Regions from separate parts of the Salinivibrio sp. PR932 genome, predicted to be linked through region 2. Evidence: predicted binding sites of a transcription regulator. Region 2 holds the regulator's gene; the other holds the start of a gene.
The links. The regulator MetJ, encoded in region 2, represses methionine synthesis genes. The targets are predictions, from matches to a motif close to TTAGACNTNTANANGTCTAA.

Region 1: metK (methionine adenosyltransferase) is a predicted target of MetJ. The motif match lies at 2,535-2,554, and genes of this name have one in related genera.

The regions. Positions count from the first base shown of each region.
Region 1 covers NZ_MUFM01000003.1:14,644-21,325, forward strand. Annotated here, with positions in the region: gene rsmE (16S rRNA (uracil(1498)-N(3))-methyltransferase) at 1-546, opposite strand, end outside; gene BZG84_RS01735 (SprT family zinc-dependent metalloprotease) at 661-1,164, opposite strand; gene metK (methionine adenosyltransferase) at 1,309-2,463, opposite strand; gene BZG84_RS01745 (LysR family transcriptional regulator) at 2,639-3,577, opposite strand; gene BZG84_RS01750 (ligand-gated channel protein) at 3,749-5,704, shown strand; gene epd (erythrose-4-phosphate dehydrogenase) at 5,905-6,682, shown strand, end outside.
Region 2 covers NZ_MUFM01000011.1:75,508-82,189, reverse strand. Annotated here, with positions in the region: partial or broken gene cytR (DNA-binding transcriptional regulator CytR) at 1-460, opposite strand, end outside; gene priA (primosomal protein N') at 630-2,831, opposite strand; gene rpmE (50S ribosomal protein L31) at 3,048-3,263, shown strand; gene BZG84_RS07615 (malic enzyme-like NAD(P)-binding protein) at 3,518-4,771, shown strand; gene metJ (met regulon transcriptional regulator MetJ) at 4,866-5,183, opposite strand; gene metB (cystathionine gamma-synthase) at 5,370-6,527, shown strand; gene BZG84_RS07600 (bifunctional aspartate kinase/homoserine dehydrogenase II) at 6,597-6,682, shown strand, end outside.

The DNA.
Region 1 (6,682 bases), on a different contig from region 2:
CAGCGTATTAATGGAATACGGGGCGCGAGGGTGTAGGTTGAGCTTCAGTCCGGCAAAGGCTTCTTGGCTCCACGCCTCCAACATCATCACAGGACGAACTTCTGGGACGCGATTACGGCCACTTTGTTCGCAGGCGCCAATGGCGATCTTTTGCCATTGTTGGCGTTTTTTCTCGAGTCGTTCTGCATTGAGCTTCACGCCGCACCGTGCTGATATCAGCGGAGTGATCACATTGACGCCCAGTTCGACCGACTTTTGAATGGTGAACTCCATTTTCTCGCCGCGCGAGATCACTTGTCCAAGCTCGAGGTCAAGTGGCGACTCCACACTGTGATCGTCTCGTGCACTGATGGTCACGGACACCTGTTTTTTAGTGACATCGCTTAAAGTGGCGGGAAACTGAGCGCCACTGCCATCAAAAAGCAGCACGGCTTGGCCCGGCTGCATGCGCAATACGCGACCAATATGATTGGCCGCATCGTCGGTGAGCGTCACATCGCCTTGTGATGGCAAAGGGTCTGGGTGATAAATTCGAGGAATACGCATAATGCTTGAGTTCCGTGATCAATAAGTTGCCAGTGTAACACGCTGTTCTGTGACTGGGAGGCTTGTGTTGATATGGGGACAGACACGAAAAAAACCAAGACGAGAAAAACGCGATTATAGTACCGCGGATACCGGCATCAGCGTTTGGTGACAGCGTTTACATCGGTAGCTCGCCTCACCGCGTCGCACTTTATTGTGGCGCCGTACGGTCAAGGCCACTTCCCCGCAATGGCACGCATAGGCAAACGTTTTGCCTTGAACGGCAGTAATATCGAGTTGATGGGTGGTGTTGGCCGGTGCCTGAAACACGGTTTCCATCAAGGTACGCCATTGTGAGCCGTGAGGCTTAACGCGTCCATACAATGCGAAGGTGACGAGGTGACAGACTTCATGCGGGATCACTTCCTCAAAAAACACATGAGGAGACTGTTGAAGCAGCACGGGATTAAAACGCAATCGCCATTGGGTCGGATGCGCTGTGCCGGCGGCACTTCCCCGCAGCGACAGGCTAGTGTCGGGATAAGTCAGTTGAATACCGAGCTGGTGGTTGGCGGTGTCAATGCACTCGCGTACCCGTTCAAAAACGGCATCAGCCAGTGGTTCAGAGACTGCGGGCATGGCAATCGTTACCTCACTCGAGTTAACGTCTTGGGGTCATGTAACATGCGTCATTTAACATGTGTCACAACACATGGGTGATTAAAAAAAGGGAAGCCGCTGCTTCCCTTCCTTTCTTTGCGCACAATGAGCGTTAGCCCAAGGTTAACCAAGTTTAGCAAATTCGCGCAATAGCTCGGCTTTGTCGGTTTTCTCCCAAGGGAAAATATCACGACCAAAGTGACCGTATGCGGCGGTTTGCTTATAAATCGGTTGTAGCAGATCTAGCATTTCCTGCAGACCGTATGGGCGCAAGTCGAAGTTTTCACGCACCGCCTTGATAATGACTTCAGGGGCCACTTTTTCGGTACCAAAGGTTTCGACCATGATAGAAGTCGGCTCGGCGACACCAATCGCGTAAGACAATTGGATTTCACAGCGGTCCGCCAGACCGGCAGCGACAATGTTTTTCGCCACATAGCGTGCCGCATAGGCGGCTGAGCGGTCAACTTTCGATGGATCTTTACCGGAGAATGCACCACCACCGTGACGGGCTGCACCGCCGTAGGTATCGACGATAATTTTACGGCCAGTAAGACCACAGTCGCCCATTGGGCCACCAATCACGAAACGACCGGTTGGGTTGATGAAGTATTTGGTTTCTTTGGTCAGCCATTCTGCGGGCAGAACTGGCTTGATAATCTCTTCCATCACCGCTTCACGCAGAGTTTCGGTAGAGACGCTGTCGCAATGCTGAGTAGAAAGTACAACTGCGTCGATGCCGACGATCTTGCCGTTGTCGTACGCAAAAGTGACCTGACTTTTAGCGTCTGGACGCAACCAATCTAGGGTGCCATCTTTACGCGCTTGCGCTTGGCGCTCGACCAAACGGTGCGAGTAAGTGATCGGGGCAGGCATAAGGACATTGGTTTCGTTGGTTGCGTAACCAAACATAATGCCTTGGTCGCCTGCGCCTTGATCTTTGGGATCGGCACGGTCAACACCTTGGTTAATATCTGGTGACTGCTTACCAATGGTGTTGAGAACCGCGCACGAGTTGGCATCAAAGCCCATGTCTGAGTGTACATAGCCAATGTCGCGAACCGTTTGGCGTGTCAGCTCTTCAATATCGACCCACGCTGAGGTGGTGATCTCGCCGCCGACCATTACCATGCCGGTTTTTACATAAGTTTCGCAGGCAACGCGCGCTCTTGGATCTTGCTCAAGAATTGCATCCAAAACGGCATCTGAAATTTGGTCTGCGATTTTATCTGGATGGCCTTCAGAGACAGACTCTGAAGTAAACAGGTGCTTAGCCATGTGACACTCTCATTGTTTATCAAGGATACCGACGATACGAGGCGAAATCGATCGCCGATCATCTCAGATGTTTTAACTTCTAGACGTCTATTCTATTCGTAATTGTGACAAACGCAAGCAAGTTGATGCATAGCGTCATGCATTTAGGTATAGCAAACGATTGCGCCATGAGGCGTTATTCGACGGCTGCAGGCATAACATCATCGGCCATCTGAGCCTCTGTCCACGCTTTGGGAGCGCGAGTGATAAACCGCTCCACCAGTGTATCTATGCGCAAAGGCAGCCTCCCTGAGGCGCTATATAATCGAATCGGTATCGCGGCTGACTGCCATTGTGGCAAACAGCGAATAATCTTGTCTGGGTGATGCGCCTGATACCCTTCAGCATTCCATGTAGGTAGTAGGCCCACACCTTGTCCGTTGGCAATGGCATCGATTTGAATCGCAACCATATCGCAGTTAAACCGGCTGGGAAGCGCGCTCAAATGATAGGGAGGCTGATGGGAATGAAACAGCGTGAGTCCACGTCGGCGGAGCGCAAATACATCCAGCCAAGCGTGATCATCCAACGCGGAGGGGTGTGAAAACGGACCATGTGCCTGCACATACGCGGGCGAGGCGTAAATGCCGTAGTGCCAGTGACCCAGTGTTTGGGTGCGACAGTTAGTGGGGACCATCACATCGTCGGCCCAGATAACAATATCAGCCGCTTGGATACGCTGTGCACTCAGCTCACTGGTTAAAGTGATGGACACTTTGGGATGCTCGGTTAAAAAATGATTCAGTAAAGGGCCAGCCCAGCCACGCATGAGCGCCGGATGGCAAATGACTTCAATTGGCCCTTTTAGCTCATTATTCAGACCGTGAATGGCTTCTTGGCTTTCCTCTGCCAGGGCCAAAATTTGCGAGCAATAGCGCGAAAAGGTTTCGCCGGCTTTAGTGAGTACCAAGCGATTTCCCTGCCGTTGGGTTAACGCTTGGCCAAGGTCACTTTCTAATTGTGCCAGTCGCCGACTAATGGTCGATTTGGGCTGGTGAAGTGCGTCAGCCGCTGCGGTCAAGCTTTGATGGCGGCAAAGGGCATCGAACGCACGGATAGCGGCAAGATCCTGCATACTTCCTTATCCTATTTTTCTTTTTTATCAGTAAGATGAAATAAACCCTTACTCGTCTCACGTTCGAAAACTGGAACAAGTTGTTCCAGTTTTAGGGCTGGGTTTCCTTACTCTAATATGAATAATTCTCACTAATCAAATGATAATTATTATCAAATAATGGAGTAAGATATGTCTAGTCGTCTTCGTCCCGTTGTGGTTGGGATGGTATTAGCGGGAATGCCGATAGCCTCACTTTCTGCCGCTGAGGCAGCCAACACGGAAACCATGGTGATCACCGCTTCTGGGTTTGAGCAAGTGACAGCCAAAGCACCTGCCAGTATCAGTGTGATCAGCCGAGATCAGTTAGAAGGGCGCTACTATCGTGATGTGACCGACGCATTAAAACGGGTACCGGGTGTGGTGGTGACTGGCGGTGGTGATACGACGGACATCAGTATTCGCGGCATGGCCTCAAAATACACCCTGATTTTGGTGGATGGTCGACGAACTTCAAGCCGTGAAACACGCCCTAACAGTGATGGCCCGGGTATTGAGCAGGGGTGGTTGCCACCGCTACAAGCGATTGAACGTATTGAGGTCATTCGTGGCCCTATGTCAACCCTGTATGGCTCGGATGCGATCGGGGGGGTTATCAACATTATTACGCGCCGTGGTGAACAAGATTGGCACGGTAACGTGCAGTTGAGTACGGTGATGCAAGAAAACCGCGCATCGGGCGATGAGCAAAGCGCTAACTTTTACCTATCAGGCATGTTAAGTGACAAAGTTGGATTGAAACTGACGGGTCAAAACACGCAGCGCCAAGAAGATGATATCCAGTACGGCTATGAAGATAAGTCATTACGCTCTTTATCCACCACTTTGACTTACGATCATAATGATTTGCACCGTTGGGAGCTTGACCTCGGCGTCAACGCACAAGATCGCCGTGGTCATGTCGGCCGCTCCGTACCGAGTGACGATAGCCTTTGTCGCGGCAGCTGTGAGAACAGTAATAATGAATATCGGCGTCAGTCGATAGCGGTCAGCCACAAAGGGAATTGGGACTGGGGATGGTCTGACAGCCACTTGCAATACGAACAGAGTCGGAATAAAAGCCGCGAAATGACCATCGAAAATACCGAATTTAAAACCAGCTTAGTGCGTGATTTCGAGGCACATACCCTGACGGTGGGTGGCTCTGTTGTCTATGCGAAGTTGGAAGATTTTACCTCCAACCAAGCGTCGACCAAGACCAGTATCGATAATACGCAATCAGCGATTTTTGTTGAGGACGAATGGCGCGTCTTGGAGCCGTTGAGTGTGACTTTAGGGCTTCGAGTCGATCACGATGAAAACTACGATTACCACGCCAGTCCTCGCCTGTATGGGGTTTATCAAGTTACTGATAAATGGATTGTAAAAGGTGGGGTGGCGACAGGCTTTAAGTCTCCGCAGCTTCGCGAAATTACGCCTAACTGGGCCCAGGTGAGCCGTGGCGGTAATATCTACGGTAACCCCGACCTTGACCCTGAAACATCCGTGAATACCGAGCTGAGCCTCAACTATCAAGGGGATAACGGCATCACGGGATCGATTGGTGTGTTCCACAATGACTTTAAAGACAAGATCACCCGTGTGACGTGCCCCGATACCGTATGTACTGCGGGACCAAACAAATGGGGCTCGGATCCAACTTATCGTGTCAATGTGGATGAAGCGGTTACCCAAGGGGTGGAAGCGAGTATTTTCGTGCCCATCGGTGATACCGTGGATGTAAGTGCCAGCTACACCTATACCGACTCGGAACAAAAAACCGGTGAGTATAAAGGGCAGCCACTCAATCAAATCCCGAAATCGCTAGCGCATGGTGAAGTGAACTGGCAAGCGACCGAAAAACTCAGCCCATGGGCGAGCGTGACTTACCGTGGTAAAGAAATGGATCCGGTAACAGGCCCATCATCGCGCAGCAATATCGAACCTGCGTATACCATGGTGGATGCCGGGGCGAACTACCAACTGACCGATGCCATTGAGTTGCAAGGGGCGATATACAATCTGCTGGATAAATCGCTGGACTATGACGACTACGGTTACATCAGCGATGAGCGTCGCTACTGGGTAGGGATGAATATCCACTTCTAAGGAGGCTCTTCCCTATATGACTCTTTTATCATCAGGATAGAGACAGCGATAACACTGCCGCGCCCGTTTTGGTCTATTGCCAAACGGGCGCTTTTGGATGGGGTAGGGTGATCAGTCGCGTGATTAGCCTCACATAAGACGTGCGTCTTTTACGTGCTTGAGATACACTGGGCGGCGTTGTCAAACGAGCACCGATGGACATGACACTAAGAGTCGCAATTAATGGATTTGGTCGCATAGGTCGCAGTGTATTGCGCGCCTTGTATGAAAGCGGCAAACAGGATCGCATCCAAGTGGTGGCGATCAATGAACTCGCGGAACCAGAAGCGATGGCCCACCTGCTGCAGTATGACTCCAGCCATGGGCGTTTCGGGTGGCCGGTGTCTTTCAATCAAGAACATCTGTTCGTTGCTACTGACAGCATTCGTCTCCTTCACTTATCCGAACTCCACCTTTTGCCTTGGCGCGACCTAGACGTTGATATTGTGCTCGATTGTACCGGTAAATTCGGCACGCGCGCCGATGGTGAGGCTCACATTGCCGCGGGGGCGAAAAAAGTACTGTTTTCCCATCCCGCCAGCCAAGATGTCGATCGTACGGTTATTTTTGGTGTGAATCACGAAGCACTGACCAGCGATGATCGTATCGTCTCAAACGGTTCTTGTACCACCAACTGCATTGTGCCCGTGATTAAAGCGCTTGACGAGCACTTTGGCATTGAGTCAGGCACCATTACCACGATTCACTCGTCGATGAATGATCAACAAGTGATCGATGCCTACCATACCGATCTGCGTCGCACACGTGCGGCAAGTCAGTCTATTATTCCGGTAGACACCAAATTACATGTCGGGATTGGTAGGATTTTTCCGAAATTTTCTGACAAGTTTGAGGCGATCTCGGTTCGAGTACCGACGATAAACGTGACAGCGATGGATTTAAGTGTCACTGTACGTACTAAAGTGAAAGTTAATGACG
Region 2 (6,682 bases):
CAAGATCCGGGGCATATTCACATGCCATCACAAGCGGAGGGAGATTTTTCTGCTCGGGCTTACTGACATCAAAGGGGACATCGGAGCCCAGTAGGAGCATGCCATCTGCCTGTTTGGTAAAAACCAAGTTGACGAATGAGTTTTCGCGGTGGTGTTGTTGGGCACTATCTCCGAGCAAAACCAGGTAACCGTGCTCCATCGCCGCTTCTTCGATCCCGCGGATGATCTCACTAAAGTAAGGATCGCAGATGTCTGGGACAATCGCGACGATGGTTTTGGACTCGTTGCGGCGTAGGTTACGTGCAAGTGAGTTAGGGGAATAGCCAGCTTCTACGACCGCTTGCTCAACCTTTTTACGGGTTGTGGCCGAGACCTTCTCAGGGTTCATCAGCGCGCGAGAGACGGTTGCTGTGGATACACCGGCAATGTGGGCAACGTCCTTCATTGTCGCCATAATGACAGTCCTCTTGTTATCTGTATTGTGAGATCAGACAGTTATTAGCTCGTCTGACCTGTTCTCTTAGCCAATTGCGGCCTTATTCTACCTAGCCTTGTCCGATTTAAACACGGACAAGCTAACACTTATTGCAATGAAAGTGTGATTGCTGTCGCTTTACTGCAAGGGAATGTTAAGAAAGGTCTTGCGGCTCGACATCTAATGACCACCTCACTTTACGCGACAGAGGGAGCTGTTGGATGGCCGGAAGCGCCACTTGGAGCCATTGCTGCATGATTTTTCGGCTGGGCGCTTGAATGAGGAGTTGCCACCGATAGCGACCCGCGCGTTTCGCCATGGCGGCGGGCATAGGCCCCATAATATGGCATTCATCCTGTTGAATCGGTGAGGTAGCCAGCGTTTGACGCACCTGTTGTAAAAACTGCTGGACACTGTTTTCTTCATGCCCGTCGGCGCGAAAGAGACTAAGAAACGTGTAAGGCGGCAGCCACGCCTGACGCCGTTCATTTAACGCAGATTCGGCAAAGGCTTGATAACCTTTATGCACTAAAGATTGGATCAGGGTGTGCTCTGGATGGTGGGTTTGTAATAACACGGTACCCGGCTTACTGGCGCGGCCCGCTCGCCCGGCGACTTGCACCATCAATTGGGCCAAACGCTCAGGGGCACGAAAGTCATTACTGAATAGTGCCCCGTCAACATCGACTAAGGCGACCAGGGTGACGTTAGGAAAGTGATGGCCTTTGGCGAGCATTTGTGTGCCCAATAGAATTTGATACTCACCCTTTTCAATGTCGGCCAAGTAACCTTCAAGGCTCCCTTTTCGCCGGGTATTATCGCGATCAATGCGAACGGTATTGTATTCGGGAAACAAGGTGCCAAGCTGGGATTCGAGTTGCTCGGTACCGACGCCGACACTAATAAGCTGGGTAGAGCCACAGTCGCCACATTGGGGAGGCACACGTTTTTGGTGGCCACAGTGATGACAACGCAACTCTTGGTGTTGTTGATGAAGGGTATAGTAGGCATCACAGCGTTGGCAGTTCGCTAGCCAGCCGCATTCGTGACACATCATCGCGGGCGCATAACCGCGGCGATTTAAAAACAGCATCACCTGGTTACCTTGTTGCAGGTGCTGACGCATTTCAGCAATCAGCGGCGCCGACAAGCCAGCTTCGAGGTGATGGCCTTTGATATCGAGTATCCCTTGCCGGGCGGTGACCGCGTTACCAGGACGTTGCGTGAGCTTAAGGTACTGGTATTTTCCGGTTTTTGCGTTGTGTAAGCTCTCCAGTGATGGCGTTGCCGAGCCCAAGATCACCGGCACTTGTTCTTCATGCCCCCGCATGACAGCCAGATCGCGGGCGTGATAGCGAAAGCTATCTTGCTGCTTATAGGAAGGGTCGTGCTCCTCATCGATAATGATGATGCCAAGCTTTGCCATGGGGGTAAAAAGCGCTGAGCGTGTGCCAATCACTATCGCGGCTTGATTTTCCCGTGCGGCCAGCCAGGCGTTGAGACGGTCGGTATCGCTGAGCCCTGAATGCATCACGGTCACAGGAACAGCAAAGCGGCGCTCAAAACGGCGAATGGTTTGTGGTGTCAGGCCAATTTCTGGCACCAGGATGAGCGCTTGCTGGCCACGTGCGAGCACCGGCTCAAGCACATTGAGATACACCTCGGTTTTGCCTGAGCCAGTGATCCCCTCTAATAGCGCGCAGGCAAAACCATCGCCAGCATTGAGGGTGGCAACCGCCATCGCTTGCTCGTGGTTTAACGTCGGTTTTTCTTCGGTCACCGCAAAGTTTTTTACCCAAGCATTGGCCTGAGAAGGGGGCGAGTAGGGCGCGATCCAGCCTTTTTCTGCCACCGTCTTTAGCACCGGCGTGCCGATGTCTTGTTCGATTAAGTCGGCTTGAGTGGCTGGACCGTGCGTGAGAAGCTGCAACACTCGGGCTTGTTTGGGGGCGCGGCTCAGACCTGATAGAGGTTGGTTTTGTCCTGACTCGGTGATTTGCCACCATTTTTGTTGCTGCAATGTCGCAGGGCGTCCTTTACGCAGCGAGGTTGGCATCACCGCCCCCATCGCATCTCCTAGCGGATGATGGTAAAAACGGCTCGCCCATTGCAGGAGATTGTATACCGCGGGGGTCCAAACCGGCTGCGTGTCGAGTACGGTATCAATCGCTTTGAGTTGGCTGGCTTCCACACTGGCCGTTGGCGACAAGCCGGTAACGATGCCAACTTTATGCTGGCGTCCAAACGGCACCTTGACGCGCCCTCCGATGATTGGATGCTGATCGTCTGCAATACGGTAATCAAAGGTTTTCGGCAAAGGGACAGGCAAAGCCACCTGAGCAAACTGTTCCATCACAACATCTTATTGGCCAGAAGGAATGTCAGTGTAACGGTTAGCCACACGTTGGCAAAGCCTTGTTGCACCGTAAGAGACACGCGGATTGCACAAAAAAGTTGCGAAAAAGAGGGCGCTTGATTAGAATTGCGCGCCTTAGAAAATGTTTGTTAACGACGTGTGGTGCCCGGCTTAGGATCGGGAGAGCGACACGGCCTTTAAGATGAGGTTATCCCTATGAAAGCTGGTATCCATCCAGAGTACAAAGCCGTCACAGCAAAATGCTCTTGCGGTAACGAATTCGCGTTCAGCACAACCCTAGGCAAAGACATTTACCTAGACGTGTGTGACAAGTGTCACCCATTCTACACTGGTAAGCAGCGTATCCTTGATACCGGTGGCCGTGTTGACCGCTTTAAGAAGCGTTTCGGTGCCCTTAGCAGCAAAAAATAAGCCGCTATTGACCGAATACAGAGAAGGGACGCATCAGCGTCCCTTTTTTGATCGTATCGTCCCTGTCATCGGACAACAGGTCCGAGCATCATCGCGAATGCGCTGTTAGTACTGGTGGACGTTTGCTCCCTGCGTTACCATCTTTTTTATTATACAAACCTTCCCTGTGTGGTTTGTAGAGTGTCTGACTAATATCGGTGACGCTTCCCTGTCGATATTAGTTTCCCCTTCACGATAATAATTAGGAACACTAGATGTCGGACGATAAACGCCAGCAAGCGCTGGATTATCATGCATACCCTACTCCCGGAAAAATTTCTGTTGAATTGAGCAAACCTGCTGACTCGGCCGCGGATCTCGCGTTGGCGTATAGTCCTGGCGTTGCTGAGCCTGTGCGTGAGATAGCGCAAGATGCGGATGCGGTTTACCGCTATACGGGTAAAGGCAACATGGTGGCGGTGGTCTCAAACGGCACCGCGATTTTGGGGCTAGGAAATTTAGGCCCCATGGCTTCTAAGCCTGTCATGGAAGGTAAAGCTTTATTGTTCAAGCGTTTTGCTGGCTTGGACTCGATCGACATTGAAGTCAAACACCGTACTATCGATGAATTCGTGGATACCGTGGCGAACATCGCGGATACCTTTGGCGGTATCAATCTCGAAGATATCAAAGCCCCAGATTGTTTTGAGATTGAAAAACAATTAATTGCACGTTGCGAAGTGCCTGTATTTCATGATGATCAACACGGCACGGCCATCGTCACCGCTGCCGGCATGCTTAACGCGCTTGAGCTGCAAGGCAAAGATATCCGCGAGGCGACGGTGGTGTGCATGGGCGCAGGCGCAGCGGCTGTTGCCTGTATGGAGCTATTAATAAAATGTGGCGCTCAGCGGGAAAAAATCTATATGTTGGATCGTAAAGGCGTGATCCATACGCGTCGTGACGACATCAACAAATACAAGCAGCTGTTTGCCAATAACACGGATAAGCGTACCCTCGAAGATGTGATTGAGGGCGCGGATATGTTCGTTGGCGTCTCCGGTCCAGACTTGCTCTCACCCGACGCCTTGAAGCTGATGGCAGATAAACCCGTGGTATTTGCCTGCTCGAACCCAGATCCTGAAATTCATCCGGATGTGGCGCATCAAGTGCGCGATGATCTGATCATGGGAACCGGGCGTTCGGATTACCCGAATCAGGTCAATAACGTGCTCTGCTTCCCGTTTATTTTCCGTGGCGCATTGGATGTACGTGCCAGTGAAATTAACGATGCGATGAAGTTGGCAGCGGTAGAAGCCATTCGCAGCCTAGCCAAAGAGCCTGTCCCACAAACGGTATTAGACGCCGCCGGTTTGTCTTCGCTAAGCTTCGGCCCAGATTACATTATTCCCAAGCCAATGGACGCGCGTTTATTACCTAAGGTCGCCCGCGCGGTAGCGCTGGCCGCCGTGGAAACCGGCGTGGCTCGTATCGAGATGCCAGAAAACTATATGCTCGATAAGGCGTAATGCTTGAGCGTGAGGAAAGCGCGGTGGAATAGAGCCTGAGAAGGCTGTACTGAGCACCTATCATTACAGAAAACCCGCCAATCGGCGGGTTTTTTTAGTATTCGCTATCGTCGAACTCGATACCAAGCTCTTCCATGATCCGACGTGCTTCAGCGGGAATGCTGTCGGGTTTATCCTTACGGATATCGTCATCGGTTGGTAGTGGTTGGCCGGTGTAGGCATGAAGAAATGCCTCACACAACAACTCACTATTGGTCGCATGACGGAGGTTTTGCACCTGACGACGAGTACGCTCGTCGGTAAGAATTTTTAGTACTTTTAATGGGATAGAGACGGTGATCTTCTTTACCTGCTCTTTCTTTTTACCATGTTCGGCATACGGATTAATGTAGTCGCCGTTCCACTGCGCCATGTCTCACCTATCTTGATTATGGAATACCCAGAATGATGCTGCGGAGATTTTAGCTATATTAACCGCCACATGCAAAGGAGTATAGACGTCTAGAAGTGTTGACGTCCCAAAAAGCACAGGGTAAGGTGGCAGTATGAAACCTGGATCACGCCCACGATGCGCAAACCAGACTAGCAAGGATAGATCATGACTGAGAAAAAAACCGACACTATCGCCGTTCGGACCGGAATTGGGACTGACACCCAGCACCATGCGGTGGTGCCTCCCCTGTACTTATCGACCAATTACCGTTTCCCGGCACTGGGTGATGTGCCTACTTACGACTACGCGCGAGGCGGCAACCCAACGCGTGCGCAGCTCGAACAAGCGCTGACTGACTTAGAAGGGGGCGCAGGTGCGGTGGTGACCAACTGCGGGATGTCGGCGATAAACTTGGTGCTATCTCTGTTGGAGGCTGGCGAGCATATTGTCGCCCCACATGATTGTTATGGCGGCACCTATCGCTTGCTCGAATCGCGTGCCAAACAAGGGATCTGGCAGGTAAGTTTTGTCGATCAATCGGACCATGATGCGTTGGACCAAGCATTGGCTAAACAGCCCAAGCTCGTGCTGGTGGAAACCCCATCCAATCCACTCTTACGCGTGGTCGATATCGCAGAAATATGCCAAAAAGCCCATCAAGTGGGGGCTTGGGTGGTGGTCGACAACACTTTTTTATCTCCCGCTTTACAGCAACCTCTTGCGCTAGGGGCCGACATGGTGGTGCATTCGACCACCAAATTTATTAATGGTCATTCTGATATTGTCGGTGGCGCGGTGATCGCAGCAACCAGTGAGCTTGCCGAAACCTTAGCGTGGTGGGGCAACTGTATAGGCGCCACGGGCAACGCGTTTGACAGTTATATGACATTGCGAGGGTTGCGTACCTTAGGCGCACGGGTTAAACAACACCAGCAAAACACGCAAGCGGTACTCGCCTATCTGCAAACGGTTCCTGCTGTGCGCCAACTCTATTATCCGGGACTCGCTACCCATCCGGGTCACGAAATTGCTGCCCGTCAGCAATCAGGCTTTGGTAGTATGCTGAGCTTGGAATTGGATACCGACAGTGACGGGGTGGCGCGTTTTATCGCAGGCCTTTCGCTATTTGCTTTAGCAGAGTCGTTAGGCGGTGTAGAAAGCTTGGTCACACACCCAGGCTCCATGACACATCGGGCGATGAGTGATGTGGCGCAAGCGGAAGCGGGTATCGCACCGACTTTGCTGCGCTTTTCAATCGGACTGGAAGATGCGGATGATCTCATCGCTGATTTGGCCCACGCTTTTGCGGCACTGGCCGCGTAACCTGAACAACGTTACGGCGCTGTTCCTTGCTTTACCCTGATATTTGGTTAGACAAAGAGAGACCTTGTCATGCATGCGCAATCGACGGAGACGTCCCCTGAATCACAACGACAACTTCATAAATTTGGCGGCAGCAGCTTGGCGTCGCCCGCCTG